Regions from separate parts of the Bradyrhizobium sp. 23AC genome, predicted to be linked through region 1. Evidence: predicted binding sites of a transcription regulator. Region 1 holds the regulator's gene; each other region holds the start of a gene.

What was found. Region 1 encodes PhoB, which activates phosphate uptake and scavenging genes when phosphate is short. Its sites were predicted from a motif close to TGTCATNNANCTGTCAT; they were not measured.
Region 2: a site for PhoB is predicted at 4,766-4,782, ahead of phnC (phosphonate ABC transporter ATP-binding protein). Genes of this name have one in related genera too.
Region 3: a site for PhoB is predicted at 2,333-2,349, ahead of RAD10_RS36005 (DUF47 domain-containing protein). Genes of this name have one in related genera too.

Annotation. Positions count from the first base shown of each region.
Region 1 is NZ_JAVAYN010000001.1:394,063-404,133, reverse strand. Features, by position in the region: gene pstB (phosphate ABC transporter ATP-binding protein PstB) at 1-363, shown strand, start outside; gene phoU (phosphate signaling complex protein PhoU) at 375-1,091, shown strand; gene phoB (phosphate regulon transcriptional regulator PhoB) at 1,115-1,822, shown strand; gene RAD10_RS01935 (GcrA family cell cycle regulator) at 1,902-2,414, opposite strand; gene RAD10_RS01930 (aspartate aminotransferase family protein) at 2,871-4,079, shown strand; gene argF (ornithine carbamoyltransferase) at 4,079-5,002, shown strand; gene RAD10_RS01920 (Hsp33 family molecular chaperone) at 5,300-6,307, shown strand; gene RAD10_RS01915 (hypothetical protein) at 6,706-6,858, shown strand; gene apaG (Co2+/Mg2+ efflux protein ApaG) at 7,433-7,825, opposite strand; gene RAD10_RS01905 (OpgC domain-containing protein) at 8,006-9,316, shown strand; gene RAD10_RS01900 (SGNH/GDSL hydrolase family protein) at 9,316-10,071, shown strand, end outside.
Region 2 is NZ_JAVAYN010000001.1:243,647-253,717, reverse strand. Features, by position in the region: gene RAD10_RS01205 (selenium-binding protein SBP56-related protein) at 15-1,415, shown strand; gene RAD10_RS01200 (hypothetical protein) at 1,499-2,137, shown strand; gene RAD10_RS01195 (DUF1045 domain-containing protein) at 2,141-2,839, opposite strand; gene RAD10_RS01190 (alpha-D-ribose 1-methylphosphonate 5-triphosphate diphosphatase) at 2,858-4,051, opposite strand; gene RAD10_RS01185 (transferase hexapeptide repeat family protein) at 4,048-4,719, opposite strand; gene phnC (phosphonate ABC transporter ATP-binding protein) at 4,893-5,702, shown strand; gene phnD (phosphonate ABC transporter substrate-binding protein) at 5,764-6,699, shown strand; gene phnE (phosphonate ABC transporter, permease protein PhnE) at 6,771-7,655, shown strand; gene phnE (phosphonate ABC transporter, permease protein PhnE) at 7,652-8,500, shown strand; gene phnF (phosphonate metabolism transcriptional regulator PhnF) at 8,625-9,353, opposite strand; gene phnG (phosphonate C-P lyase system protein PhnG) at 9,473-9,937, shown strand; gene phnH (phosphonate C-P lyase system protein PhnH) at 9,942-10,071, shown strand, end outside.
Region 3 is NZ_JAVAYN010000024.1:48,184-58,254, forward strand. Features, by position in the region: gene RAD10_RS35990 (peptide chain release factor 3) at 1-144, opposite strand, end outside; gene sugE (quaternary ammonium compound efflux SMR transporter SugE) at 320-634, shown strand; gene RAD10_RS36000 (inorganic phosphate transporter) at 627-1,634, opposite strand; gene RAD10_RS36005 (DUF47 domain-containing protein) at 1,646-2,290, opposite strand; gene RAD10_RS36010 (branched-chain amino acid ABC transporter permease) at 2,447-3,415, opposite strand; gene RAD10_RS36015 (branched-chain amino acid ABC transporter permease) at 3,417-4,280, opposite strand; gene RAD10_RS36020 (ABC transporter substrate-binding protein) at 4,348-5,565, opposite strand; gene RAD10_RS36025 (ABC transporter ATP-binding protein) at 5,605-6,351, opposite strand; gene RAD10_RS36030 (ABC transporter ATP-binding protein) at 6,344-7,099, opposite strand; gene RAD10_RS36035 (hypothetical protein) at 7,455-8,102, shown strand; gene RAD10_RS36040 (ArsC family reductase) at 8,196-8,555, opposite strand; gene RAD10_RS36045 (tRNA-binding protein) at 8,660-9,031, shown strand; gene RAD10_RS36050 (TetR/AcrR family transcriptional regulator) at 9,249-9,881, shown strand; gene RAD10_RS36055 (sulfite exporter TauE/SafE family protein) at 9,885-10,071, shown strand, end outside.

The sequences.
Region 1 (10,071 bases):
GCGCTCTGGAACGAGGTCAAGGACAAGCTCAACGCCTCCGGCCTGTCGCTCTCCGGCGGCCAGCAGCAGCGCCTGTGCATCGCCCGCACCGTCGCGGTGCGGCCTGAAGTGATCTTGTTCGACGAGCCCTGCTCGGCGCTCGATCCGATCTCGACCGCCAAGGTCGAGGAGCTGATCCAGGAACTGTCCGAGAACTACACGATCGCGATCGTCACCCACAACATGCAGCAGGCCGCGCGCGTCTCCGACAAGACCGCCTTCATGTATCTCGGCGAGCTGATCGAGTTCGACGACACCAGCAAGATCTTCACGTCGCCGAGCGACCGGCGCACGCAGGATTACATCACCGGCCGGTTCGGCTGAGGAGACGCGACATGGGTACTGAACATACCGCAAAAGCTTTCGACACCGACCTCCAGGAGCTCACCCGCCTGGTCGCCGAGATGGGCGGCATCGCCGAGCGCATGATCGTCGATTCCGTCGACGCGCTGATCCGCCGCGACGTCGCGCTCGGCCAGCGCGTCGTCACCATCGACGCCGAGCTCGACGCGCTGCAGAAGCGCATCGAGGAACGCGCGGTGCTCACCATCGCCCGCCGCCAGCCGATGGCGGTGGATCTGCGCGAGATCGTCGGCGCCATGCGCGTTGCGACCGACCTCGAGCGCATCGGCGACCTCGCCAAGAACATGGGCAAGCGCGTCGCCGCGCTGGAGACCGACTTCCATCCGCTGAAACTGTTCCGCGGCCTGGAGCACATGACCGACCTCGTGCAGCAGCAGGTCAAGTCGGTGCTGGACGCCTATGCCGCGCATGATCTGCCGGCGGCGATGGCGGTGTGGAAGGGCGACGAGGAAGTCGACGCGATCTGCACCTCGCTGTTCCGCGAGCTCCTCACCTACATGATGGAGGATCCGCGTAACATCTCGTTCTGCATCCATCTGATGTTCTGCGCCAAGAACATCGAGCGGATCGGCGACCACGCCACCAACATCGCCGAGACCGTGTTCTACATGATCGAGGGCCAGGCGATCACCGACAAGCGGCCGAAGGGCGACATGACAACCTTCGCCACGACGGTCCCGAATACCTGAAGACTTGAAGGAGCGACGACCCGATGGGCGCACGCATTATGGTGGTTGAGGACGAGGAAGCTCTCACCGAGCTGCTTCGCTACAACCTCGAAGGCGACGGCTATGACGTCGAGACGGTCATGCGCGGCGACGACGCCGACACCCGCCTCAAGGAGCACATCCCGGACCTGATCGTGCTCGACTGGATGCTGCCGGGCCTGTCGGGCATCGAGCTGTGCCGTCGCCTGCGCACGCGGCCCGACACCAAGCAGCTCCCGATCATCATGCTCACCGCGCGCGGCGAGGAGAGCGAGCGGGTGCGGGGACTTGCGACCGGCGCCGACGACTACATCGTCAAGCCGTTCTCGGTGCCGGAGCTTTTGGCGCGCGTGAAGGGCCTGCTGCGCCGCGCCAGTCCTGAGCGGCTCGCGACAGTGCTCGCCTATGGCGACATCGAGCTCGACCGCGACAAGCGCCGCGTGGCGCGCTCGGGCCGGCCGATCGATCTCGGCCCGACCGAATATCGTCTGCTGGAGTTCTTCCTGGAGCATCCCGGCCGCGTGTTCTCGCGCGAGCAGCTGCTCGACAGCGTCTGGGGCCGCGACATCTACATCGACGAGCGCACCGTCGACGTCCATATCGGCCGCCTGCGCAAGCTGCTCAATCTCGGTCGCGAGCAGGACCCGATCCGCACCGTCCGCGGCGCCGGCTACGCGCTCGACGATCGCTTCGCGAAGGCGGAGCAGACGTAAGGTTTGCTCGCGATAAGCCAACAAAAAAGCGCGCCGGCCAGCGCGCTTTTCTTTGTCTCGATGTCGCCTGAGCCCGTGCTCAGCGCGGACCCGGCTTCGCCGGCGCGCGACGGCGATCCGCCGCCGGCTGATACGCCACGCGCGAGTGCTGGGCGCAGTAGGGCAGGCCGGACAGCGCCTTGCCGCCGCAGAAGAAGAAATCCGGGCTCGAGGGATCGCCGACCGGCCAGTGGCAGGTCGCCTCGTTCAGCTCGAGCAGCGACAGCCGCTGGCTCATCGGCACCACGTTGTCGTAGGTGACCGGTTCAGCCTCCACCTCGACCTCGAAGGCCTGTGCCAGCGCGGTGTTGCCGCGCGCGATGGGGCGGGTCACCCGCATCATGTGCTGCGCGGGACGCGCCTTGCGCGGCCGGGGCGCTGCCGATGAAGGGCTCTTGGCGCGGCCGGACAGACCGAGCCTGTGCACTTTGCCGATCACGGCATTGCGGGTCACATTGCCGAGCTCAGCTGCGATCTGGCTGGCCGAAAGTCCGGCCTCCCAGAGCTTTTTCAGCTGCTCGACGCGATCGTCGGACCAGGTCAAAACCGTCATTGCACCCTTTCCCTCGCTACGCGCCAGCCATCCTGGGGCCTCGCAGCGATTGCCTAAGTCTTCAAAAACCCGTGCCGCCAGAATCCCTTAAGGCTCGCCGGACGCGTGACTGACGCCCGAACGTTTACGCCGGTACATGAGGACTCTTGAGATCAGAACCGCTGCACGAGATGTCGTATCTGACAATCCAAACGCTACAATATGGCGTGACTCCCGCGCAAGAGTCCGCCGACTCGCTTCCACATGTTCCGTGGTGAAAACCCGCAAAATCGGCACCGCAAGACTACGGATTCAGCGTTTCCCGAGGCTTTCCGGGCGGCATTGACACCCGTCTTGCCAAGCATAAGATAGTCCCGCGTGCCGCCCTTAAAAGGCGGCACGTTTCGTTTTCCGGGCCGGTCGATGGTGCGTTGCGCAATGCACGCGTCACACCGTCCTCAACATTCAAGTGACATCATGACTAACAGCGCAGCGCCGCATTTGCTCCCCGTTTTCGCCAGAGCCGACCTCGGCTTCGAGCGCGGCGAAGGCTGCTGGCTGATCGCGACCAATGGCGATCGCTATCTCGATTTCACCTCGGGCGTGGCTGTGAATGCGCTCGGCCATTGCCATCCGCATCTGATCAAGGCGCTGCAGGAGCAGGCGACGAAGCTCTGGCACATGTCGAACCTGTTCCAGAGCCCGGATGGCGAGAAGCTCGCCAACCGGCTTTGCAACGAGAGCTTTGCCGACTTCGTGTTCTTCTGCAATTCGGGCGCCGAAGCGCTGGAGGGCGTGATCAAGCTGGTCCGGCATCATCACTTCTCCAAGGGCCATCCGGAACGTTATCGCATCATCACCTTCGAAGGCGCGTTTCATGGCCGCACCCTGGCAACGCTCGCGGCGACCGGCTCTGCAAAATATCTCGAAGGCTTCGGTCCGCCCATGGAAGGCTTCGACCAGGTGCCGCATGGCGATATCGAGGCCGTCAAGAAGGCGATCGGCCCGCACACCGCCGGCATCCTGATCGAGCCGATCCAGGGCGAGGGCGGCGTGCGCTCGGCAACGCCGACCTTCCTCAAGGCGTTGCGCCAGCTTTGCGACGAGAAGGGCCTGCTGCTCGCCTTCGACGAGGTGCAGACCGGCATGGGCCGGGCCGGCGATCTGTTCGCCTATCGGCGCACCGGCGTCACACCTGACGTGATGTCGCTGGCGAAGGCGCTCGGCGGCGGCTTCCCGATCGGCGCTGTGCTGGCGACCGCGGATGCGGCAGCCGGCATGGGGCCCGGCTCGCACGGCTCGACCTTCGGCGGCAATCCGCTGGCGATCTCCGCGGCCAATGCGGTGCTCGACGTCATGCTCAAGCCCGGCTTCTTTGACCACGTGCAGAAGATGTCGCTGCTGCTGAAGCAGAAGCTCGCCTCCGTGATCGACCGTCATGGCGATGTCGTCAGCGAAGTGCGCGGCGAGGGCCTTCTGATCGGCATCAAGGCCGTGGTGCCCTCCGGCGATCTCGTCGCGGCACTGCGCAATGAAAAACTGCTCACGGTGGGTGCCGGCGACAATGTCGTGCGTTTCCTGCCGCCACTGATCGTGACCGAAGCCGAGATCGAGGACAGCGTCGGGCGGCTCGAGCGCGCCTGCGCCGCAATCTCGTCCAGCCAGACCAAGCGGGCGGCAAGCTGATGAGCAAGTCCCCGAAGCACTTCCTCGATATCAACGAGCTGCCGCTGTCGGAGCTCAAGACCATGCTCGCGGCGTCCTCCGCCATGAAGGCGAAGCAGAAGGCGCAGCAGCCGGTCAGGCCGCTCGAAGGCAAGACGCTGGCGATGATTTTCGAGCGCCCGTCGACCCGGACACGCGTGTCGTTCGACGTCGCGATGCGCCAGCTCGGCGGCGAGCCCATCATGCTCACCGGTGCCGAGATGCAGCTCGGCCGCGGCGAGACCATCGCCGACACCGCGCGCGTGCTGTCGCGCTATGTCGATGCCATCATGATCCGTATCCTCAACCACGATGCGCTGCTGGAGCTTGCGGCCAACGCCACCGTGCCCGTCATCAACGGCCTGACGCGGCGCTCGCATCCCTGCCAGGTGATGGCCGACCTCATGACCTATGAGGAGCATCGCGGCCCGATCGAGGGCAAGACGGTGGCCTGGACCGGCGACGACAACAACGTGCTGGCGTCCTGGGCTCACGCCGCTGAGCGCTTCAAATTCCAGCTCAATGTCGCAACGCCGCCGGAGCTCGCGCCGAAAAAAGCGATGCGCGACTTTATCAAGGCGACCGGCGCGCCGATCATGCTCGGCACCGATCCGGAGGCCGCCGTGAAGGGGGCCGACTGCGTCGTCACCGACACCTGGGTGTCGATGGGCGACAAGGAAGGCGAGCATCGTCACAACGTGCTCAAGCCCTATCAGGTCAACGGCAAGCTGATGTCGCTGGCCAAACCCGATGCGTTGTTCATGCACTGCCTGCCCGCCCATCGCGGCGAGGAGGTCACCGATGACGTGATCGACGGTCCGCAATCGGTCGTGTTCGACGAGGCCGAAAATCGCCTGCACGCGCAGAAGGGCATTCTGGCCTGGTGTTTTGACGCGGTGAAGTAAGGGCGCTCGAAGCCCGGCCGCGGCCTCACACACAACTGTCGTCCCGGACAAGCGCGCCTAAAGCGCGCGCAGATCCGGGACCCATAACCACAGGAAGTCGTTTGGCGAGGGCTCGGAGTTGTCATCGCTGGCTGCAACGTAGTCCTGTGGTTATGGGTCCCGGATCTGCGCTTCGCTACGCTACGCTTGTCTGGGACGACAGCGACCTTGAGACGGCTTGATACAGTCCAATTCGCATCCGGAACACGTCACCCAGCGCCCCTTCCATTTTTCACCCACCGACCCCAGATAACGCCCATGGTTTCCCAATCCCCTCAGATGAAAGCCGGCCCCGAAGGCCCGGTTCGCGCGCCATCAGCGGTTCCGATTGATGACGCGGTGTTGCCCTACGAGGTCGACGCGCTCGACGTGCGCGGGCGCCTGGTGCGGCTTGGCCCGGCGCTCGACGAGATCCTGACCAAGCACGATTACCCCGCGCCGGTCGGCAAGCTGCTCGGCGAGGCCATCGTGCTGACGACGCTGCTCGGCTCGGCGCTGAAATTCGAGGGGCGCTTCATCCTGCAGGCCCAGACCGACGGCCCGGTGTCGTTCCTGGTCGTCGACTACATGGCGCCGGATCGCCTGCGGGCCTATGCGCGCTTCGATGCCGCGCGTCTCGGCGATACCAGGGATTCCGGCACGCTGCTCGGCCGCGGTCATCTCGCCATGACCATCGACCAGGGCCCCGACATGAGCCGCTATCAGGGCCTGGTCGCGCTCGACGGCGGCAGCCTCGAAGACGCCGCCCACGAATATTTCCTGCGCTCCGAGCAGATCCCGACGCGCGTGCGCCTCGCGGTTGGCGAGGAGTGGCGCTCCAACGACGGCGGCAAGCATCGCTGGCGCGCCGGCGGCATGCTGATGCAGTTTCTGCCGAAGGCGGCGGAGCGCGCGCGGCAGGCCGATCTGCATCCCGGCGATGCCCCCGATGGCGTCGAGGTGCACAGCGTTGCCGAAGACGACGCCTGGGTCGAGGCGCGTTCGCTGATCGAGACCGTCGAGGACGTCGAGCTGATCGATCCCGAGCTCTCCGGCGAGCGGCTGTTGTTCCGCCTGTTTCACGAGCGCGGCGTGCGCGTGTTCAATCCGATGGTCCTCAAGGCGCAATGCTCCTGCTCGCGCGATGCGGTCGCCTCGATGCTCAAGAGCTTCTCGCCCGACGACCGCGCCGCCATGGTCAAGGACGACAAGGTCGTCGTCACCTGCGAGTTCTGCAGCTCGGTGTACGATTTCACGCCGGACGAGGCCGGCGTGGAGGATGCGTAGCGAGCTCTCGTAGGGTGGGCAAAGGCGCACTTGCGCCGTGCCCGCGATCTCTCGATGACGACCAAAAACGTGGGCACGCTTCGCTTTGCCCACCCTACGGCAGCTTGCTGTGTCGCCCTCTGTCAATCCGCCTTGCCAAAAATATTCCACTTTACCGAAATTCGGTTTCGGCGTATGTGTCGCCCATCCCGGTTCACCCAAGAGGGGCGATGATGTGTCGTCACTATCGCGAGCCGGGCTTGCGGTGGACGCGGCAGCGTCGGCACGAGAGGTGCGGGCAGGGCGGGTAGTCCCTGTGAGCCCGAGGCTTCGTGTGGATGAGCGGCGCTGACCAGTTCGTCTCGCCACATTCTTTCGGCAACGTCGACAAGGCCGGGAGATAATGTGGTGACCAGCGAATGCGCGTACGGCAAAACCGTGTGGTCCAGGCCGTCGTTGCTACGGTCAAGCCTTTCGAAGATGCGCGCGAGCCCAACCGGGTGGACGGCATCGTCAATTCGAACGGCGAGGGAGGCCAGAACGAACTCGGCTCCCGGGAGATCACGGCATAAGCCGTCCAACCATCGCGCAGGGAAGGCCGAGTGATCGGCGACACCTGTATGCTGCTGTGCGGTCTTTTTGCGTGTGCTTTTCGCGCAGCAGACCGCGGGTGCCAGCCGGCACCCGGTCTTCCCTGCGCCCTCTTGGCTTTATGAGGGTGAAGCGACGAAGCAAAGCTCGGGCGATTCAAGCCGCGAGGCTGCGAAGGCGTGTCTGTGAGCTGAGCTGCGTGCCACAAACTCGATATCGTAGGGTGGGCAAAGCGCAGCGTGCCCACGCCTTGTTGCTCATGGAGGGAGATTGTGGGCACGGCGCTATGCGCCTTTGCCCACCCTACGGCACTGCCGTTGAGATGTGCACTGGAGCATCGCGATGTCGCCTCATCCGCAAGCGCTCCTCGCAATGACCGCGTTGAGAGAACATGCGCCCTCTCCGATCTCGTGCCCCGGACGCTGCGCAGCACGAAGTGATGCGCTGCAGAGCCGGGGCCCATCTCGCCGCGTGCCGTGGCGCCCCTGGGTCCCGGCTCTGCGCAGCAACGCTAAGAGGCGTTGCTGCGCGTCCGGGACACGAGAGCGAGGCGCCCTAATTCAACACCCGCTTATTGTCCGGGCTATCCAGCGAAAACGCCGGCACGTCGATCTCGAAGCGCTCGCCGCTTTCGGTGACCATCTGGTAGCGGCCGGTCATGAAGCCCGAGGCGGTCGAGAGCGGGACGCCGGAGGTGTATTCGAAGCGCTCGCCGGGGGCCAGGATCGGCTGCTCGCCGACCACGCCCTCGCCCTTCACCTCCTGCTGGCGCCCGGAGGCATCGGTGATGATCCAGTGCCGCGTCTTGAGCTGCACGGTCTCCTCGCCCGAATTGACGATGACGATGGTGTAGGACCAGAAGTAGCGGGAGCGGTCGGCCGACGACTGCTCCGGAACAAAGTTCGGCTCGACGGTCACTTCAATCTGACGGGTCACGGCGCGGTACATGGCTGCTATCATACCGAAATCCGGCGCTGGAACCAAACGCCGGAGGCGGCTCTGGCGACATCGTCCCGCCAGAATTCGAGGGGAATGACACCCGGATGTGATCCGGCCGCTTTGCGAGACGACGACCGGACCGGTACACTCCTCAACGTCGCGATTTGCGGAAGGGTTTTTAGGCCCCCGATGACCATTGCCGACCATGTAACGGGATCGACGATCGCGGGAACCGCCAAGCCTGCAGACGTCAAGCCTGCAGACGCCAAGCCTGCAGACAGCATGGCTGTGGACAGCAAGCTCGCGGGGGCGAAGCCGCGGGCGACCGCACCGGCCATCACGCTGCCCGCCATCGGCGAGCGCGAGCTCCGGCTCGACCTGTTCCGCGGGCTGGCGCTGTGGCTGATCTTCATCGACCATCTGCCGCCGAGTCTGCTGACCTGGTTCACGATCCGCAATTACGGCTTCAGCGACGCCACCGAGATCTTCATCTTCATCTCCGGCTACACCGCCGCCTTCGTCTACGGAAGGGCGATGCTGGAGAGCGGTGTCGTCATCGCCACCGCGCGCATCCTGCGCCGGGTCTGGCAGATCTACGTCGCCCACGTCTTCCTGTTCACGATCTTCCTCGCCGAAATCTCCTACGTCGCGACCAGGTTCGAGAACCCGCTCTACACCGAAGAGATGGGTATCATGGATTTCCTCAAGCAGCCCGACGTCACCATCGTGCAGGCGCTGCTGCTGCGTTTCCGGCCCGTCAACATGGACGTGCTGCCGCTCTACATCGTGCTGATGCTGGCGCTGCCGCTGATCCTGTGGTCGATGAAATGGCGCCCCGACGTCACGCTCGGCCTCTCGGTCGTGCTCTACGCGGTCACCTGGGAGTACGATCTCTACTTCTCCGCCTATCCGAACGGCTTCTGGGCCTTCAATCCGCTGGCCTGGCAATTGCTGTTCGTCTTCGGGGCATGGTGCGCGCTCGGAGGTGCGCGACGGATGTCGCGTATCCTGGCCTCGCCGGTGACGATGTGGATCGCGATCGCCTATCTCGCCGCGGCGTTCTACGTGACGCTGACCTGGTACGTGCCGCAGCTCTCCCAATTCATGCCGAAGCGGGTCGAGCAGTGGATGTATCCGATCGACAAGACCGATCTCGACGTGCTGCGCTTCACGCATTTCCTGGCGCTGGCCGCGCTCACCGTCCGCTTCCTACCCCGGGATTGGCCGGGCTTGAAATCGCGCTGGTTGCGACCATTGATTCTATGTGGCCAGCATTCTCTCGAGATCTTCTGCCTCGGCGTCTTCCTGGCCTTCGCCGGGCATTTCATTCTTGCCGAAGTCTCCGGCGGCGCAGCCATGCATGCGCTGATTAGTCTCTCCGGGGTCCTGATCATGTGGGGCGTGGCCTGGGTGATTTCGTGGTACAAGCGCGTGGCTGACAAGAGCGGTGCGAAAACCAAAAACGCCGTCGGCAACGCCGATCTGGCGGGAGGGGGCTGATGAAGGCGAAGGTTCTCCTGAGCCTGGTCCTGCTATGCGGTAGCCTCGCCGCGCCTGTGGCGCGCGCGGGCGATGCTGCGTCTGGCGCTGCCACCGCGCCCGCGGCGTGCGAATTGCCGTCTTATCTGCTTACCAGCGAAAGCCAGCTTCCCAAGGTCGCCGAGGCCGTCAAGGCTGGCAAGCCGCTCGAAATCCTGGTCGTCGGCAGCCGCTCGACCACGATTCCGTCCTCGGAGGGCAGCTCCTATCCGGCGCGTATGGAAGCGACTCTGAAGGAAAAGCTGCCGCCGTCGGAAGCAGTGCACGTCTCCGTAGAAATACAGAGCAAGCGAACGGCGGAGGAGGCCGCCTCGACCTTCGTTAAGCTGATGGAAGCAAAAACGCCTACTTTGGTCGTCTGGCAGACCGGGACCGTGGATGCCATCCGATCCATCGATCCCGACGAATTTCGCAGCGCAGTCACCGAGGGGGTTATTGCGTTGCAAAAGGCAGGGGCCGACGTCGTTTTGATGAATTTGCAGTACAGCCCGCGTACCGAAACGATGATCTCGGCCCAACCATTTCTCGATAATATGCGCGTTGTGGCGCAGGAGCATGATATTCCGCTGTTCGATCGTTTCACGATCATGCGGCAGTGGAATGATCAGGGTCAGTTCGACCTGTTCAGCCCGTCCCGCGGGCCCGAACTGGCGAAGCAGGTTCATGATTGCCTTGGCCGGGCGTTGGCACAGTTCGTGATCGACGCAGCCCATCTG
Region 2 (10,071 bases), 150 kb from region 1:
CAGGGAGGCAGTCCATGACGATGAGGCCGGATCCCACCTTTCACGCATCGCCCAGGCTTGCGATGGAAGCACCTGCGGAGAACTTTGCCTACACGTTGCTGCTCAGTCCGGATTTCTCGAAGCCGGATGCTCTCGCGGTCATCGACGTCAAGCCGGGATCGCCGACCTACAGCCAGATCGTCCACACCGTGACGATGCCCAACAAGGGCGACGAATTTCATCACTTCGGCTGGAATGCCTGCTCCTCCGCTCTGTCGCCGCTCGCCGGACATGCCTTCATCGAGCGGCGCTATCTCATCATCCCCGGAATCCGTTCGTCGCGGATCTACATCATCGATACCAAGCCAGATCCGACCAAAGCCAAGATCCACAAGATCATCGAGCCCGAGGAAATCTTCAAGAAGACCGGCTACTCGCGGCCGCACACCATCCATTGCGGGCCGGACGGCGTTTACGTGAGCACGCTGGGCGGCGGCGGCAAGGACGGCACCAACGGGCCTCCAGGCGTCTTCATCATGGATTGCGAGACGTTCGAGGTCCTCGGACGATGGGAGATCGACCGTGGCCCGCAGACGCTGCACTATGACTTCTGGTGGAACTTGCCGCGCGATTACATGGTGACGAGCGAATGGGCGCTGCCGCCGCAGTTCGAGAACGGGATCGTCCCGGAGGATCTGCTGGCGAATAAATATGGCCATCGTCTCCACTTCTGGGATCTCCGCGCCCGGCGCAATGTGCAGACCATCGACCTTGGCGCCAATCATCAGATGGCGCTGGAGGTGCGGCCTGCGCACGATCCGGTTCGCGAATACGGTTTCGTGGGCGTTGTGGTCGACACTACCAATCTCGAAGCATCGATCTGGACCTGGTGGCGCGAAGGCGGGAAATTCCATGCCGAGAAGACGGCAACGATCCCGCCCGAGCCCGCGCCAAAGGAGAAGCTCCCGCCGCTGCTGCAGGGATTTGGCGCCGTGCCACCGCTGGTGACCGACATCGACCTGTCGATGGATGACCGGTTTCTCTACGTCTCGTGCTGGGGCACCGGTGAAATGCGCCAGTACGACGTCAGCGATCCCAGAAAGCCGAAGCTTGCGGGCTCGGTCCACATCGGCGGCATCGCACGCCGTACAACGCATCCGAATGGCAAGGCCTTTGCGGCCGGCCCGCAAATGGTCGAGATCAGCCGCGACGGCAGGCGCGTGTACTGGACCAACTCGCTCTATTCCACCTGGGACGACCAATTCTATCCCGATGGGGTTCCGGGTGCGGAAGTCATGGCCAATGTCGGTCGCAATGGCGGCCTCGAGCTCGACAAGGATTATTTCGTGAGCTTCCCGGACGGCTATCGTGCGCACCAGATCAGGCTCGAGGGCGGCGACTGTTCGACGGACTCCTTTTGTTACCCGTCGGTCTAGATGGGACGCATGCGAGCCCGGCGCTTGGCTGGCTGTGGCTCGCTCTTGTTGCGAGCGGCCTCTATCACGGAGTCAACCCGGGGATGGGATGGCCGCTCGCCGTTTCCGCCGGGCTCATGGACAAGAGCCCATCCGCACTCTTCCGTGCGCTGTGGGCCCTGTCGGCCGGGCATCTCCTGGCAACATTTCTCGTGCTGCTGCCGTTCGCGTTCCTGCTCGTGCTGGTCGAGTGGCAGCGTCCGATCCAGGTTGGCGCCAGCCTTCTCGTCATCGGCTTCGGCGTTTATCGGCTGATCGCGCGGCGTCATCCCCGCGCGCTGGCACGAATTCCGCCGACGCAATTGGCGCTCTGGTCATTTGCCGTCGCCATTGCTCACGGCGCCGCCTTGATGCTCGTGCCGATTTATCTCGGACTCTGCCAGGCCTTCGAATTCGATGCCGGCCATGAGGCGGCGGGCGCGCTGATGAAGACAAGTCTTTTTAAGACAAGTCTTTTTAAGACAAGTCTTTTTAAGACAAGTCTTGGGATGGCGGTGCTGGTGTCCCTGGTGCACGTCGCCGCCATGGTCGGCGCCGGCGGATGCCTGGCGTGGCTGGTCTACCGCCATCTGGGATTGAGGTTCGTCTCGCGAAGCTGGTTCAATCTGGATGCAGTCTGGGCGACCAGCCTCGTTCTGGTTGGCGCGGTGGCGCTCGCCTTGAATCTCGCGAGCTGGCGCTGAGGTCTATCGCGCCAGAGGCCACTCGTCGACGATGTGGAATCTTGCCGACGCATCATCCTGCCTGAACAACGCGATACGATCGATCGTCAGCGTATCGAGCTGCAACGTCGCAAAGCGTGCCCGCAGCATCGCCAGAATCGGCCCGCGCCGCTCCGCGTCCAGCCGCCCTGTCAGCGTCATGTGGAAGCGGAATTCTTCCATCACGTAAGGATAGCCCCAGCGGTCGAGATAGTTGCGCTGCCCCTCGCTGAGTTTCTCGGGTTTGCGTCGCGCGCGGTCGTCCGCCGACAGCTCGGCGCGGAAGGTATCGAAGTCCCGGACGCAATCGGCGGCGAGTTGCTGGAGCGCCTCGACCGGCTCGGCCGGAATGACGGCGATGAAGCCGCTGATGGAATCGACCACCGGCAGGATCACGGGAAGCGGCCGCGGCCTGCCGGCGAATGCGGCGCAGGCTGCCATCAGCTCCGCTTCGGTCCTGCCCGGCGCGAGCGCCATCGGCGCCTTCAGCGTGGCGTGAAAGCCGTACTTGCGGGGATCGGCGCTGACGTCGCGCCAGTCCGGCGCAACTTGCAGCGCATCGCGCGGGAACGGCAATTCGTTGCCGGTATAGGCGTCGTAGCCGAGCAGCTCCGCGCCGAAACGGGAGAGGTGGCTGTCGCTGCCTGCGGCAAAATAGATCGCGTAGCGGGGAAAACCTGTCATCGTCCGAACATAACCAATTTATGCCGCGACGACAGCCTCGCGCGGCGACGCCACAGCAGTGAGCAGCCGGGTCGCATCGGTGAGGTGCACGAGCTTTCCGCCTGATATCACCGCGATCAGCCGCGGCCGCAGCTTCACGCTGTCGTCCACCAGCAGAATGTCGGCGCGGCGTCCTTCCGCAAGCACGCCGCGGTCGGCAAGGCCGGTGGCGCGCGCAGGCCCGGCGGAGACCAGATTCCAGGCTTCCGTCAGCGGCAGCACGCCGTCGGCGGCGAGGCGGAACGCTGCGAGCAGCTGGGCGGGATAATAATAATCGGACGCCAGCACCGAACAGAGCCCCTTGGCGATCATGTCGGAGGCCCTGGTCCAGCCGGTGTGGCTGCCGCCGCGCACGACGTTCGGCGCGCCGTAGACGATGGCATCGCCGTGGCCTGCTGCCGCCCGTGCCGTCTCCTCGTTGATCGGAAACTCGGCGATCGTCGCGCCCAGCTCGCGAAACTCCTGGCGCATCGCCGGCGTCGCATCGTCGTGCGAGAGCATCCGCACCTCGGCCGCGCGCGCCGCGGCGGCCAGCCGCGCAACTGAAGCCGGCACCTCGTCGGCGCGCGAGACCACGCGTTCGACCAGCCGGTCGAATTCCTCACCTGACAGCCCGGTGCGCTCCACCATGCGGTTGCGCTTGCGCGGCTTGGCCATGTCGGCGACCGTGCCGTCCATGTGATCGTTGAAAGCGAACAGATCGACGCGGCCTTCGTTGAGCCACTCGCTGATCTCGGCCTCGGCGTCGAGATTGTAGGTCTCGTGCCGCAGATGGAAGCGGGTGTCGGCGGCGAATTGCGGACGCTGCCGCTCGATTGCCTCCATCAGGCCGCGCGCGTTGTCGGCGCTGCGCAGGCCCGGCTCCCACGAACAGGTCGTGGCGTGGAACACCGTGGTGATGCCGTTGCTGATCGCCTGGCGATCGCTGTCGGCGAGCGCGACGTCGATCGGGAAGTCCACGCCGGCGCGCGGCATCATTTGCCGCTCGAAAGCATCGCCATGCAGATCGACGATGCCGGGCAGCACCAGCAGGTTGCGTGCATCGATCGCGAGGCGCGCCCGGCCCCGTGAGGCATCGACCTGCGCGATGTCCTGTCCCGACACCGCCAATGACGTTTCGACGAGTTCGGTGCCGATCAGGGCCCGGCCGCCTTCAAGGAAAATGTCTGTCACGCGACCGCGTTTCGTTTGCTGGTAAGGGATCTGGTCTGGGGAGTCGCCCGTGCTTCGTATGTCGCGAGAAAATCTTCAATCCCGAGCTTGCGGAAATCGGGCAGCGCTTCGCGCAATTTGTCGTGATCCCAGTCCCACCAGGCGAGCCGCGCGAGCCTGCCGGCGATCTCTTCTGAAAACCGCCGCCGCACGATGCGGGCCGGATTGCCGGCGACGATGGTGTAGGCCGGCACGTCCTTGGTGACAATGGCGCCGGCCGCGATCACCGCGCCGGTGCCGATGTTGCGACCCGGCAGCACGATCGCGCCATGGCCGATCCAGACGTCGTGGCCGATATGGACGTGATGCTGGCGCCTCCAGTCGAAGAACTCGGCGTCGTCGCTGTCGCCCTCGAAGTAGGCGCTGGAGCGATAGGTGAAATGCGCCTGGGTCGCGCGGTGCATCGGATGATTGCCGGGGTTGATGCGCGTCATCGCCGCGATCGAGCAGAATTTTCCGATTGTACTGTAGGTGATCTGGGAATCGTTCACGACATAGGAGTAATCGCCCATCGCGACGTCGTGCAGGATGGTGCGCGCGCCGACCTCGGTATAAGCGCCGAGCCTGGTCTCGTGCAGCTTGGCCGAGGGGTCGATGGTCGGCTGGACCGAGAGAATCTTGGCGGCCATGTTGCATCCGGAGCGCGAGGGCGGGCGTTCCTCTTCGAGCGGCTTGATGACGATGTCATGACACGGCGATGACAGGGGATGAGCTGTGTAGGATCGCCGCACCGCAACACCCGTGTCACACAAGTGTCAAGCGCGGGCGTTAGCGGTTGGCTCCAGCTAATCTGGAGTCCTGCATGCTGGTGGTGGAAGGTCTGACGTGTCGCTTCGGCGCGAAAGCCGCGGTGGACGACGCTTCGTTTCAAATCTCCCCCGGCGGCTTCGTCGGTGTGATCGGACGGTCCGGCGCCGGCAAGTCGACGCTGCTGCGAACCATCAATCGTCTCGCGACGCCGACGCAGGGCCGCATCCTGTTCGACGGCATCGACGTCACCGCGCTGCGCGGCAAGGAGCTGCGGCAGTGGCGGGCGCGGTCGGCCATGATCTTCCAGCAATTCAACCTGGTCGGCCGGCTCGACGTCCTTACCAACGTCCTGATGGGACGGCTTGCGACGATGCCGGTCTGGCGCTCGCTGTCGCAAGTGTGGCCCGAGCAGGACAAGGCGCTGGCGATGTCCGCGCTCGAACAGTTCGACATCGCATCGCTCGCCGCCCAGCGTGCTGACCAGCTCTCAGGCGGTCAGCAGCAGCGCGTCGCGATCGCACGTGCGCTGGTGCAGCAGCCCGACATCATCCTCGCCGACGAGCCGATCGCGTCGCTCGATCCGCGCAACACCAAGATCGTGATGGATGCGCTGCTGCGCATTAACAAGCATTTCGGCATCACCGTGCTCTGTAACCTGCATTCGCTCGATCTCGCCCGCAGCTATTGCGACCGCCTGATCGGCATGGCGGCGGGCCGCGTGGTCTTCGACGGCGCACCGGCCGCACTGACCGACCACGTCGCGCGCGAGCTCTACGATCTCGAAGCCGCCGACGTCATGGGCGCCATGCCTGTCCCGGCGCCCGAGGGCGTGCCGGCGCTGGGAACGGCCGCGGCCGCCTGAAGCGCCACCTGTTTTGTTGTCAGTTTTGCGTCAACCGACCCCAACCGATGAAGAGGGTATCATGATCACTCGCAGATTAATTCTCGCCGGCGCCGCCGCGCTCGCGTTCACGGCCTCCGCCTCCGCCGACGATTGGAAGGCGAAATATCCCGAGCTGACCTTTGCGGTCGTCCCGGCCGAGAACGCCTCCGGCGTCACCGAGCGCTGGGCGCCTTTCGTGAACTATCTCTCCAAGGAATTGGGCGTGAAGGTCACGCTGCGCATCGCCAACGACTACGCCGCCGTCATCGAGGGCCAGCGCGCCGGCAACATCCACATCGCCAGCTACGGCTCGGCCTCGTTCGCCCGCGCCCGCTTGACCGGCGTCAAGTCCGACGCCTTCGCCAACGACATCAACGCCGACGGCTCGACCGGCTATTACTCGGTGTTCTTCGTCAAGGCGAGCAGCGCCTACAAGAGCGTCGACCAGCTCAAGGGCAAGAACCTCGGCCTCGTCGACCCGAACTCGACCTCCGGCAACAACGTGCCGCGCTTCGAGCTGGACAAGATGGGCATCCCCGATGCCGACGGCTATTTCGGCAAGGTCGTTTTCACCGGCAGCCACGAGAACGCGATGCTGGCGCTGTCGCAGGGCACGGTCGAGGTTGCCGCCAACCAGTGGACCAGCGACGACGATTCCACGCTGGCGCAGATGCTGACCAAGGGCATGCTGAAGAATGCCGACGGCTCGGCGATGAAGAAGGACGACTTCCGTATTATCCATAAGTCGGCGCCGATCATCAACGGTCCCTATGCCTACAATTCCGACCTGCCGGAAGACGCCAAGGCCGCTATCGCCAAGGCGTTCTTCGACGCGCCGGCCAAGGACAAGGCCGCGTTCGACCGCCTCTCCGACGGTCAGAAGAAGGGCTTTCATCCCGCCACCACCAAGGACTGGGATGGCACGATCGAGCTGATCAAGTTCGTCGATGCGCTGCGTAAGAAGAAGGCGTCCTGATCTCAGGGCGATGCAACTGGAGCCGGGTCCATGGACCCGGCTCTTTCTTTGACGGAACTTAGCTCAGGCCGATGACAACAGCGGTTTCGATCCTCCCCGAGCAACAGCTTGCCGTGCTCAACGCCGCTTATCGCCAGGCGGTCGGGCGCAGGCGGCTCCGCCTGCTGTTGGGGATTGCGGTCTTCGCCGCCGCGCTGGTTCTCGCGGGAATCGGCGCGGAAGTGAATCTGCGCACGCTGTTCACTTATTTCGGCAATTTCGTCAGTTATTTCGACCGCATCCTCACGCTCGACAACGGCCAGCGCGTCTGGACCGATGTCGGCGAGTGGCTCTGGGGCTGGCGCAAATGGCTGAAGATGCTCGGCGAGACGCTGCTGATCTCCTATGTCGGCACGCTGATCGGCGCGACCTTGGCATTTTGTCTGAACTTCTTCGCCGCTGAAAACACCTCGCCCGCCCCCTGGCTGCGCTTCGTCGTCAGGCGCCTGCTCGAGTTCGCCCGCACCGTTCCGGGCATCGTCTTCGCGCTGATCTTCGTGATCGCCTTCGGGCTCGGACCGATGGCGGGTGTGCTCGCGATCGCGATCCACTCCACCGGCGCACTCGGAAAGCTGTTCTCGGAAATCGTCGAGAACGCCGACATGAAGCCGGTCGAAGGCATCCGCTCGACCGGCGCGAGCTGGCTGTCCTGCATGCGGTTCGCCGTCGTGCCGCAGGTGACCGCGGGCTATGCCAGCTATGCGCTGCTGCGCTTCGAGATCAATGTCCGTGAAGCCTCCGTGATGGGCTTCGTCGGTGCCGGCGGCATCGGCCAGGAACTCGTCGTCGCGATCCGCAAATTCTACTATTCGGACGTCAGCGCCATTCTGCTCACCATCATCGTCACCGTGTTCATCATCGATATCAGCACCGGTTGGCTGCGCGGCCGCCTGTTCGGCAAGGAGGCGCGGACGTGACGAGGCGGCAAGCGGTCGACACGCGAGAGCTTCGCGCGCGCTATCCCGATGTGTTCGACCGGCCGGCCTCGGCGCGGCTTGCCACACCGGCGATGATCGTCGCGGCGTTCGCGATCCTCATTTACGGCCTGGTCGATCTCGACTTCTCGCCGTCGCGCTTCTTCGCCGGTCTCAGCCAGCTCGGCTGGATCACCTTGATGATGATCCCGCCTGACCCCGGATCGTCGCTCCCGATCTATCTGAAGGCGCTCGGCGAGACGCTGTCGATCGCGCTGCTCGGCACGACGCTGGCCGCGGTATTCGCGCTTCCCGTCAGCCTGCTCGCAGCGCGCAACGTGGTGCCGTCGAAACTGTTGCGTTTTCCTGTCCGCCGCGTCCTGGATTCGATCCGCGGCGTCGACACGCTGATCTGGGCGCTGGTTTGGATCAACGTCGTCGGGCTCGGCCCGTTCGCCGGCGTGCTCGCCATTGCGGTGTCGGATTTCGGCGCCTTCGGAAAGCTGTTCTCGGAGGCGATCGAGGGCGCCGACCAGAAGCAGGTCGAGGGCATCCGCGCCTCCGGCGGCAGCCCGCTGCACGAGATCCGTTTTGGCCTGTTGCCGCAGGTCCTGCCCGTGATCGCCGGGCAGGTGCTCTATTTCATCGAATCCAACACGCGCTCGGCCACCATCATCGGCATCGTCGGCGCCGGCGGCATCGGCCTCCAGCTCGCCGAGCAGATCCGCGTGCTGGAATGGCAGAAGGTGTCGTTCCTGATCCTGATGATCCTGGTCGCAGTCGCCGCGATCGATTTCGTCTCGGGCAAGCTGCGCTTTGCGATCATTGGGCGAAGGGCTGTCGCCTGATCACAGGTGCCGTAGGGTGGGCAAAGCGCAGCGTGCCCACCATCTTTAACGATCGAGGAGATCGTGGGCACGGCGCGAAGTGCGCCTTTGCCCACCCTACGGCTCCGGTGTCGTCGAGAGAGCCCTACGACTCCACCAAAAACTCCACGCGCTCCGCGGCAAACCGCGAATGCTTGGTCACCAGCGGCTTGCCCTGGAGATCGTGGTCGGTCGCATCGACCACGAGGATCGGCCGCCCCAGCGCCAGATCGAGCCGGACCGCGTCGGTGGCGTCGACGATACCGGCGGTGATCCGGGTCGCGCCGCGGCGATAGTCGCGGACGCCGTAATGTTCCAGCAGCTTCGTCATCGAGCGCGTCGCCGCGAACACGGCGCCGGCACCTGGAAACAAGTCCGCCGACAGCCATGTGGTGGAGACGCAGATTGGCGTGCGATCGGCAAGGCGAATCGCTTCGATTCGAACAAGAGGCGCGCCGGCCTTCAGGCCGAGCTCGCGTGCCAGCTCACGGGTCGCGACATCGTCCGTCGCCTCGATCAACTGCCCGCGCGGCTCGCGGCCGCCGGCGCCGACGATCTCGGAGAAGCGGGTACGCGAGCGCAGGGGATAAGCGAGCTTCTGCGCTTCGACATAGGTTCCGCTGCCGCGCTCGGCGCGCACGAGGCCGCGCTCGGCAAGGGCCGCCAGCGCGCGCCGCACGGTGTGGCGGTTCACCCGATAGCTTTCGGCGATCTCCATCTCGCCCGGCAATTTGTCGCCGGCCGCAAAGCGGCCGTCGGCAATGCCGCGCTCGATGCCGTCGGCAACGAGGCGCCATAGCGCGACGCCAGACGACGCAGTGTCTTGCATGCTCATATCGCCGGCCAGCCTAGCCCAGAAATCACAGCTTTGTCACGAAACAGTCATGGCGCTCCCGTATGAAGTTGTCTATTATCATAGACAACTTCGATGCGGCAAGTTCTGTCAAAGGTTCGGTGGATCAGGTGACCCAGCACAACAACCAGCAAGCCCAGCGCCAGGCCGCCATGGCCGTGCTGGCGCACGCGGAGGCGGGCGAGATCGCCGCCCGCCTCCGCAACTTGGCTGTCCCGGCCCATCAGGATTTGCGCGCGCCCGAAAACGGCCTCGTCATGCTGCGCGGCCGGGTCGGCGGCGACGGCGCGCCGTTCAATCTCGGTGAAGCCACGGTGTCGCGCGCCGCGGTGCGGCTCGCCAGCGGCGAGGTCGGGTTCGGCTACACGCTCGGGCGCGACGGTGAGAAGGCGCGGTTGATCGCGCTGTGCGATGCGCTGGTGCAGTCGAGGGATTTTGGCACGGCGGTCGAGCGGGACGTTATCGCCCCGTTGCGTGAGCAGCTTATGGCTGGCCGCGCGCAGGCAGCGGCCGAGACCGCTGCAACGAAGGTTGATTTCTACACCATGGTGCGCGGTGAGGGGTGAGATCATGACCACGATTGCGGAACTGCCGCCGGGCTTCGCCGACAAGGTGCTGTCGGCGCAATCGACCTTTCGCTCTGTCATGGACGCGATGGCGCGGCCCGGGTCGGTCCAGCGCATCGTGCCGGGGGCGGGGA
Region 3 (10,071 bases), on a different contig from region 1:
GCCGAACAGCAGCAGCTTTTCGGTCAGCGTGGTCTTGCCGGCGTCGGGATGGGAGATGATCGCAAACGTGCGCCGCCGCGCCACTTCGGCGGCAAGCGGGGAACGGGCCGGCGATTCGGCTGTGGTGGTGGCGATGTCGGACATGGCGGGAGCGTGTGGCAGGGAAAACGGGCCTGATCAAGCCTCATTTGGTGATTGCGGAGCCTTCCGGCCAGCCCCATATCGGCCTTGGCCATACTGGCCTTGGGGGGAGGACGACCTCCCCGGCCCATCAGCACATCAGCCGCGGGGACGACCCTGCCTTGAATGGAGGGTCGTCATGGCCTGGAGCATCCTGTTCGTCGCGGGCCTTCTCGAGATCACCTGGGCGATCGGCCTGAAATACACCGAGGGCTTTAGCAGGCTTGTTCCGTCCGTCGTCACGCTCGCGGCCATGGCCGGCAGTGTCGTCCTGCTCGGATTCGCCCTCAAATCCCTGCCCGTTGGAACCGCCTATGCGGTCTGGACCGGCATCGGCGCGGTCGGCACCGCAACGCTGGGCATCATCCTGTTCGGCGAGCCGGCCACGGCCCTCCGCCTTGCCAGCATCGGGCTGATCGTTGCCGGGATCGTCGGGCTGAAGCTGGTTACTTGACGAAGATCTTGACCGCCCACCAGGTCAGCGCCGCCACGATGGCCGAGGCCGGAATCGTGATGACCCAGGCATAGACGATCGAGCTGGCAACGTTCCAGCGCACCGCCGAGACGCGGCGGGCGGCGCCGACGCCGACGATGGCGCCGGTGATGGTGTGCGTGGTGGAGACGGGAACCCCGAGATAGGTCGCCATGAACAAAGTCGCGGCCCCTCCGGTCTCGGCGCAAAAGCCCTGCATCGGGGTCAATTTGGTGATGCGCAGGCCCATGGTGCGGACAATGCGCCAGCCGCCCATCAGGGTGCCCAGCGCCATCGCCGCCTGGCAGGACAGCACCACCCAGAACGGCACCGAGAAGTCGCTGCCCAGATGGCCCTGCGAATAGAGCAGCACCGCGATGATGCCCATGGTCTTCTGCGCGTCGTTGCCGCCATGGCCGAGCGAATAGAGCGAGGCGGAGGCGAATTGCAGGATACGGAAGGCGCGATCGACCGCGAACGGCGTCGAGCGCACCGAGGCCCAGGACACGATCGCCACCAGCATCATCGCCAGCAGGAAGCCGATCAGCGGCGACAGTACGATCGCCAGCACCGTCTTGGTCAATCCACTCCACACCGCAGCCGAGATCCCGGCCTTGGCCATGCCGCCGCCGACGAGCCCGCCGATCAGCGCATGCGAGGACGAGGACGGGATGCCGAGCGCCCAGGTCACGAGGTTCCAGACGATGGCGCCGACCAGGGCCGCGAAGATCACCTGGGCGTCGACGATCGAGGGATCGATGATGCCGGTGCCGATGGTCTGGGCGACGTGCAGGCCGAACACCATGAAGGCGACGAAATTGAAGAACGCGGCCCAGAACACCGCGAATTGCGGCCGCAACACGCGGGTCGAGACGATGGTCGCGATCGAATTGGCGGCGTCGTGCAGGCCGTTCAGGAAATCGAACAGCAGCGCGACGGCGATCAAGCCGACCAGGACGGGAAGACCCAACGCGGCATCCACAGCGGCCTGCCCTAAACTTGCTCGATGACGATGCTGTTGATCTCGTTCGCGACGTCGTCGAAGCGATCCGCCACCTTCTCGAGGTGGTCGTAGATCTCGACGCCGACGATGAAGTCCATCGCATTGCCGTCGCGATGCTTGAGGAACAGCTCCTTCAGGCCGATGTCGTGGAGATCGTCGACGCGGCCCTCGAGCTTACCGAGCTCCTCCGTGATCGCGGTCAGCATGGCGACGTTCGGGCCGATCGATTGCATGAGCGGCAGCGCGCGGCCGACCAGATTGGCGCACTCGATCAGAAGCCCGCCGATCTCGCGCATCGGCGGCTCGAAGGTGCGGACCTCGAACAGCATCACCGCCTTGGCCGTCTGCTGCATCTGGTCGATGGCGTCGTCCATCGACGTGATCAGGTTCTTGATGTCGCCGCGGTCGAACGGGGTAATGAAGGTGCGGCGCACCGCCGTCAGCACCTCTCGGGTGATGTTGTCGGCGTCGTTCTCGAACTGGTTGACGCGCTGGCAATAGACCGGCGTCTCCTCGCCCCCGTTCAGCATGCCCTGGAGCGCGATGGAGCCCTGGATCACCGTCTGGGCATGCCGGTCGAACAGGTCAAAGAACCGTTCTTCCTTGGGCAGGAAAGCACGAAACCATCGCATCATGGGGGTAGGCTACCGGTTGGAAATGGCCCGGCCCTGTCGGACCGTCATGAAACTGTCATAGACCATTTTCGATCCGCGCGCGTGTCATCTCACGCCCGCGGAGCCGGATCATCCACCGCTTTCAGACGGCCGGTAAACCGTTTTTGAATCAGCTACTTAGAGCGATCGCCGGAAGTAATGCGCGATTTCGCCGATGACGCCGCGGCGGAAGGTGAGCACGCAGACCACGAAGATCGAGCCTTGGATCACCGTCACCCACTGGCCGAAGCCGGCGAGATATTGCTGCATGGCGATGATCGCGAAGGCACCGACCACGGGACCGAAGATGGTTCCGAGGCCGCCAACCAGCGTCATCAGCACGACCTCGCCCGACATCGACCAATGGACGTCGGTGAGCGAGGCGTTCTGCGCCACGAACACCTTCAGCGCACCGGCAAAACCGGCCAGCGTTCCCGACAGCACGAAGGCGAGGAACTTGTACTGGTCGGTGCGGTAGCCCAGCGAAATCGCGCGCTGCTCGTTCTCCCGGATCGACTTCAGCACCTCGCCGAACGGCGAGTTGATGATGCGGTAGATCAACAGGAAGCCGGCGAGAAACCCGACCAGCACGACGTAATAGAGCACCGTCGGCTTGGAGAGATCGAAGACGCCGAACATGCGTCCCTGCGGGATGCCCTGGATGCCGTCCTCACCGTGGGTGAACGGGGCCTGGAGGTAGATGAAGTACAGCAGCTGCGACAGCGCCAGCGTGATCATCGAGAAATAGATGCCCTGGCGGCGGATCGAGATGTAGCCGGTGATCAGCGAGAGCACGAAAGCCGCGGCGATGCCGACGAGGATGCCGAGTTCGGGCGGCAACGCCCACACTTTTAGCGCATGCGCGCAGCAATAGCCGGCGGTCCCCAGGAACATGGCGTGGCCGAACGACAACAGGCCGCCATAGCCGATCAGCAGATTGAAGGCGCAGGCGAGCAGCGCAAAGCACAGCGCCTGCATCACGAAGAATGGGTAGACGCCCGTGAATGGCACCGACGCCAGCAGCAGCGCCATCAGTACGAAAGCGATCATCTCGTCGCGCATCGCGCGAGGGGTCACCGGCAGCGTGTCGTCCGTCAGGGTTGTCATATCAGGCCGCCCTTCCCGTCAATCCCGTTGGCTTCACCAAGAGCACCAGCACCATCAGCACGAACACGACGGTGTTGGAGGCCTCGGGATAGAAATACTTGGTCAGACCCTCGATCACACCGAGCGCGAAGCCGGTGATGATGGAGCCCATGATCGAACCCATGCCGCCGATCACGACCACCGCGAACACCACGATGATGAGGTCGGCGCCCATCAGCGGCCGCACCTGGTTGATCGGCGCCGAGAGCACGCCCGCGAGCGCGGCAAGGCCGACGCCGAGACCATAGGTCAGCGTGATCATGCGCGGCACGTTGATGCCGAAGGCGCGCACCAGCGTCGGATTTTCGGTGGCGGCGCGCAGGTAAGCACCGAGCTGGGTCTTCTCGATCAGGAACCAGGTCGCCAGACACACGACCAACGAGAACACGACCACCCAGCCGCGATAGATCGGCAAGAACATGAAGCCCAGATTCATGCCGCCCTTGAGCTGGTCCGGAATGGCGTAAGGCAGGCCGGAGGAGCCGAAATAGTTCTGGAACACGCCCTGCACGATCAGCGCGATGCCGAAGGTCAGGAGCAGGCCGTAGAGATGGTCGAGCCCGGTCAGCCATTGCAGCATGGTCCTTTCCAGGATCATGCCGAAGATGCCGACGATCACGGGTGCGATCAGCAGCGCCCACCAGTAGTTGATGCCGCCGAGGCTCAGCAGGAAATAGGCAACGAAGGCGCCCATCATGTAGAGCGCGCCATGGGCGAAATTGATGATGTTGAGCATGCCGAAAATCACGGCAAGCCCGAGACTGAGCAGCGCGTAGAACGAGCCGTTGATCAGTCCCACCAGTAGCTGAGCGTAGAGAGCCTGCATCGGGATTAGTTTCCGCCAACAAAATGAAAGCCCGCCAGCGGCACGACCGCCCCGGCGGGCAAGAGAGTTACTTCTTCACCAGCGGACAAGCGCTCTCGGAGAGCGGCCGGAACGCCTGGTCCGCGGGGACGGTGCCCACCAGCTTGTAGTAGTCCCACGGCCCCTTCGATTCCGAGGGCTTCTTGACCTCGAACAGGTAGGCCGGGTGAATCTTGCGGCCGTCGACCCGGATACTGCCCTGACCGAACAGCGGATCGTCGGTCGGCATCGACTTCATCTTCTCGACCGCCTTGGCGCCATCATGCGGATTGCCGCCCATCGCCTCCAATGCCTTGAAGTAATGGATCAGTCCCGAATAGACACCGGCCTGCACCATCGAAGGCATCGCCTTGTTCTTCATACGCTCCGAAAAGCGCTTGGAGAAGGCGCGCGTTCCGTCGTTGAGATCCCAATAGAAGGTCTCGGTGAAATTGAGCCCTTGCGCCACGTTCAGGCCGAGCGAGTGAACGTCGGTGATGAACAACAGCAGCCCGGCAAGCTTCTGCCCGCCGGCAACGATGCCGAACTCGGCCGCCTGCTTGATCGAATTGGTGGTGTCGCCGCCGGCATTCGCAAGACCGACGATCTTCGCCTTCGATGCCTGCGCCTGCAAAAGGAACGAGGAGAAGTCCGAGGAGTTGAGCGGGTGCTTGACGCTGCCGAGCACCTTGCCGCCCGCCTTTTGCACCACCGCCGTGGTGTCGCGCTCCAGCGCCGCACCGAACGCGTAGTCGGCCGTCAGGAAAAACCAGGAATCGCCGCCCGCCTTCACCAGCGCCTGACCGGTGCTGTTGGCCAGCATGAAGGTGTCATAGACCCAATGGATGGTGTTCGGCGAACATTGGGCGTTCGTCAGATCCGAGGTCGCCGCACCCGTGTCGATCAGGATCGAATTCTTCTCCTTGACGACATTGTTGACCGCGAGCGCGACGCCGGAGTTCAGCACATCCATGAAGATGTCGACCTTCTCGACGTCGACCCATTGGCGCGCGATGGTGGTGGCGATATCGGGCTTGTTCTGATGATCGGCGGAGATCACGTCGATCTTCCAACCCTTGGCGGCAAGCCCGGAATCCTCGACCGCCATCTGGGCGGCCAGCGTGGAGCCCGCCCCACCGAGGTCGGAATAGAGACCGGAATTATCGGTCAGCACGCCGATCTTGACCGTCTTGTCCTGTGCCGAGGCGCCACTTGCGACGAATCCCAAAGCCACGCCGAGAAGAAGTGCAGAAAAACGCTGTTTCATATTCCCTCCGGGAAATCCACTATTGAACGCCTTGGGGCGTCAGACGCCCAAATAGGTGTGGAGCTTGTCCATGTTGGCGGCAAGATCCGCATTGGCAAATCCGTCAATGATCTTGCCGTGCTCGACCACGTAGTAGCGGTCGGCGACGGTGGATGCGAAGCGGAAATTCTGCTCGACCAGGAGGATCGTGAAACCCTCCTTCTTGAGCCGCGCAATGGTGTGTCCGATCTGCTGGATGATGACCGGCGCCAGGCCCTCGGTCGGCTCGTCCAGCATCAGGAAGCTCGCGCCGGTGCGCAGGATGCGCGCGATCGCGAGCATCTGCTGCTCGCCACCGGACAGTTTGGTGCCCTGGCTGTTGAGCCGCTCCTTCAGGTTCGGGAACAGATCGAAGATCTGATCGAGCGGCAGCCCGCCTTCACGGACCACCGGCGGCAGCATCAAATTCTCCCGCACGTCGAGACTGGAGAATATGCCCCGCTCTTCCGGGCAGAATGCGATGCCCATGCGCGCGATCTTGTCGGAGGTCGCGCGGATGATCTCCTGGTTGTTGAACTTCACCGAGCCGGTACGCTTGCCGATGATGCCCATGATCGACTTCAGCGTGGTCGTCTTGCCGGCGCCGTTACGCCCGAGCAGGGTGACGACCTCGCCCGCGTTCACGTCGAAATTGATCCCGTGCAGGATGTGGGACTCGCCGTACCAGGCTTCCAGGTTGCGGATTTGAAGGATGTTTCCGCCGGTCGCAGCCTTGGCCGGAGCCTCGGCGATCGCAGTGTCAGGCATGACCGGCTCCCAGATAGGCTTCCTTGACGCGCTCGTCCTTGGTGAGCTCCGAGTAATGGCCCTGCGCGAGCACCTGGCCGCGCGTCAGCACGGTGATGATGTCGGACAGGTTGGCCACGACGCTCAAGTTATGCTCGACCATCAGGATGGTGTATTTCGCCGAGATGCGCTTGATCAGCGCCGCGATCTTGTCGATGTCCTCGTGGCCCATGCCGGCCATCGGCTCGTCCAGCAGCATCATCTCCGGGTCGAGCGCGAGCGTGGTTGCGATCTCCAGTGCACGCTTGCGTCCATAGGGCATCTCGACCGCGGGCGTGTTGGCAAACTCGTTGAGGCCGACATCGTTCAACAATTCGCGCGCGCGATCGTTGAAGCGGTTGAGCACCGACTTGGAGCGCCAGAAATCGAACGAAGAGCCGTGCTGGCGCTGAAGCGCGACACGGACGTTTTCCAGCGCCGTGAGATGCGGAAACACCGCCGAAATCTGGAACGAACGGACCAGCCCCATGCGGGCCACGTCGGCCGGCGCCATCGCGGTGATGTCCTGCCCCTTGTAGAGGATCTTTCCGGCGGACGGTTTCAGGAACTTGGTCAGAAGATTGAAGCAGGTCGTCTTGCCGGCTCCGTTCGGGCCGATCAACGCATGAATGCTCCCACGGCGAACCTTGAGCGCAACGTCGCGGACGGCGAAGAAGCCCGCGAACTCCTTGGTCAAGCCTTCCGTTTCGAGAATAAACTCATCGGCCAAACAGATTTCCCCCTGCCCGCGCGAGCCGCGTGGCTATCCTTGTTGCTTCGGCTTTCCGGGGGCCTTGGAGCCTATCCTTGGAGCCCATCCGGAACGCCGCCTCCGGGCGCGGAATATGCCGGAGGTGACGGGGGTTAGGCAAGGCGGAAAGCTGAGCAGATCAGGTCTCCGGCTGGGATACAAATGCTCCCTTAGTCGGAGATGTTTTGATGTCGTGCCTGCCCGGCCTCCCGGTTCGCAAGGCACCGGTCATCAAGCCGTCGTTAACGGTCTTTCGTCCGGTGCGCCAGCCTTCATAGAAAATTTTCCCGCGGGCGGCATCATGTGCTGGTTTTGACGTTCCGGGATTATTGTTTTGGATTTCGCAAGCGCCGCTCCGTCCGTTGTCAAGTCGATCAGGCAGCGTGATCTCCTGAACACGTGGCTGCGACTTTATGCGATCCAGCAGATCGCGCCGGCGGTCTGGGAATATCAGCCCGCGCGGCTCGAGGAAGAGCTATCCGATCTCATCTATTATACGGTGGACGCTTCGACGCCGGCGCCACGCCTCACCATCCAGAGCGAAGGCACGCGCATCTCCCGCGCTTATGGACATACCGGCAAGGGCGTTCTGCTCGACGATTATCTCGGGCCGCGGCTCGCCCCCTTCGTGATGCCAGTCTACTATGAATGCGTGGCCCGCGGGCTGCCCGTCTACAGCGTTGCCGACGTCGACGACATCTACGGGCGCATCGTCGCGTATGAACGGCTGCTGCTGCCCTTCCAGACCGGCGGCCAAGTCTGCCACGTCATCGCCTCGGTCAAGACCTTCTGCGAGGACGGCGGCTTCGAGATCAAGAATCTGATGCGCGGAAATGACGCGCTGCCGCGCCCGAAGCTACGTGCCGTGATCGATCGCGATCTCTTCCATCGCGCGCCTGGCCGCATCGCGACGGCCGACGTCGTCGAGTTCGCGGACCAGTCGGCCCCCGGCGTCACCAACGAGATCATCGAGCTGAACTAAAGCATGATCCGGAAAAGTGCGCCGCGGTTTTCCGAAAGATCATGCTCAAACAACAACCTGAAGCGCGACGACAATCTCGTCGCGCTTTAGTCTCTAACGCGTTTTGGCGCCGACTTCCTTGGCATAGATGTCCGGCTTGAAGCCGACCAGCAGCTTGCTGCCGATTTCCAGCACCGGCCGCTTGATCATCGATGGTTGCGCTAGCATCAACGCCAGCGCCTTCTTCTCGCTCAAGCCTTCCTTGTCGGCATCGGGCAACTTCTTGAAGGTCGTGCCGGCGCGATTGAGCAGCGTCTCCCAGCCGACCTTGTCGCTCCACTGCTTGAGCTTGTCCTTCTCGACGCCCACCGCCTTGTAGTCGTGGAATTCATACGCGACGCCATGGGTATCGAGCCAGCCGCGCGCCTTCTTCATGGTGTCGCAGTTCTTGATGCCGTAGATGGTGTTGGGCAAGATGTTCTCCGCGCATGGCGTATCGTGATGTTCGCAGCGTTGTACGAAACTCCGCTTCGCGCGACAACATTGCGAACGACGCCAACTCTCCGAACGGACACATTATGCACGTCACTCACGATCCCGCCGCGACCGCCACGCCGACCATCGACTTCAACAGCTTCCTCGCGGTCGATATCCGTGTCGGGACCATCGTCGACGCAAAACCGTTTCCGGAGGCGCGCAAGCCGGCCTTTCGGCTGTGGATCGACTTCGGCCCGGTGATCGGCGTGCGCAAGAGCTCGGCCCAGATCACCGAAAACCATCCGCTCGAGACTTTGGTGGGACAACAGGTCGCGGCCGTCGTCAATTTCCCGCCGCGCCAGATCGGACCCGTCATCTCGGAGGTGCTGACGCTCGGCTTCCCCGATGCCGACGGCAAGGTCGTGCTGGTGCAGCCGAGCAAACCGGTGCCGAACGGCGGACGGCTATTCTAGCCGCGCGCAATCGAGTGCCGCGTCGCCTCTGTCGACGCATTCACAACGACATCATCCTTCTCCTGCCAGGCCCCCCAGGCCAGCCAGACTTGACCAAAATCATCTTCCGCATTAAAAATGACTGACTGATCGTTTTTTATTACGATCAACTTTATTCTCGGCCCAACCGGGATCAACGGTAAAACGATCGACCTGTCAGTTATTTAAGGACGGCGAGATGCCCAAGATCAGCGACAAGCAGCGCGAAAGTCGGCGGCAGCAAATTCTCGAAGCTGCCCTCGCCTGCTTCTCCGAAGACGGTTTTCACCAGACCGGCATGGCCGACATCGTGAAAAGGTCCGGACTGAGCCACGGCGCGGTCTATCTCTACTTCCAGAGCAAGGACGATCTGATCGAGGCGCTCGCCGACGACCGGCATCGGCGCGAAGCCGTGCTTAATTCGGTCGCGCAAGGATCCGGCGATCCGATCGAAGGGCTTCACGCGCTGATCCGCGTTTACGCGCAATGGCTGACCGACCCCGCCGGCGAAGCGCGCCGCCGTGTCGGCATTCACGGCTGGGCCGAAGCCCTGCGCAACCGCCGCGTCCGCACCAGCGTCGTCGAAGGCATCGACATGCCGCGCGCGCTGATCGTGGCGCTGGTCGAGCGCGGCCAGCATGACGGCCTGATCAGACGCGACCTCGGTGCCGAAGCGATCGCACGCGTGCTGATCGCGATCTTCCAGGGTTTTGTGCTGCAAGAATGCTGGGGCGAGGATTTCGACGTCGAGGCCTGCATGGCGGCCGTGGCCGGGGTGATCGACGGCTTTCGCACGACCAGACCCGACATCAAGCGGCGAAGCAGGACGTAAGCGATGTCAGGGATCCACGACCTTCTAGCTGGCGCCGGCGTCGGCCTGGTCAGCGGATTGACATCGGGCTTGATGGGAACGAGCCCGGGTGGCGGGCTCGTGATCTTCAGCGTGCTACTGCTCGGGGCCGAACAACACGTCGCGCAGGGCACCTCGCTAATCACACAGATCCCGCCGACGGGCCTCGCCG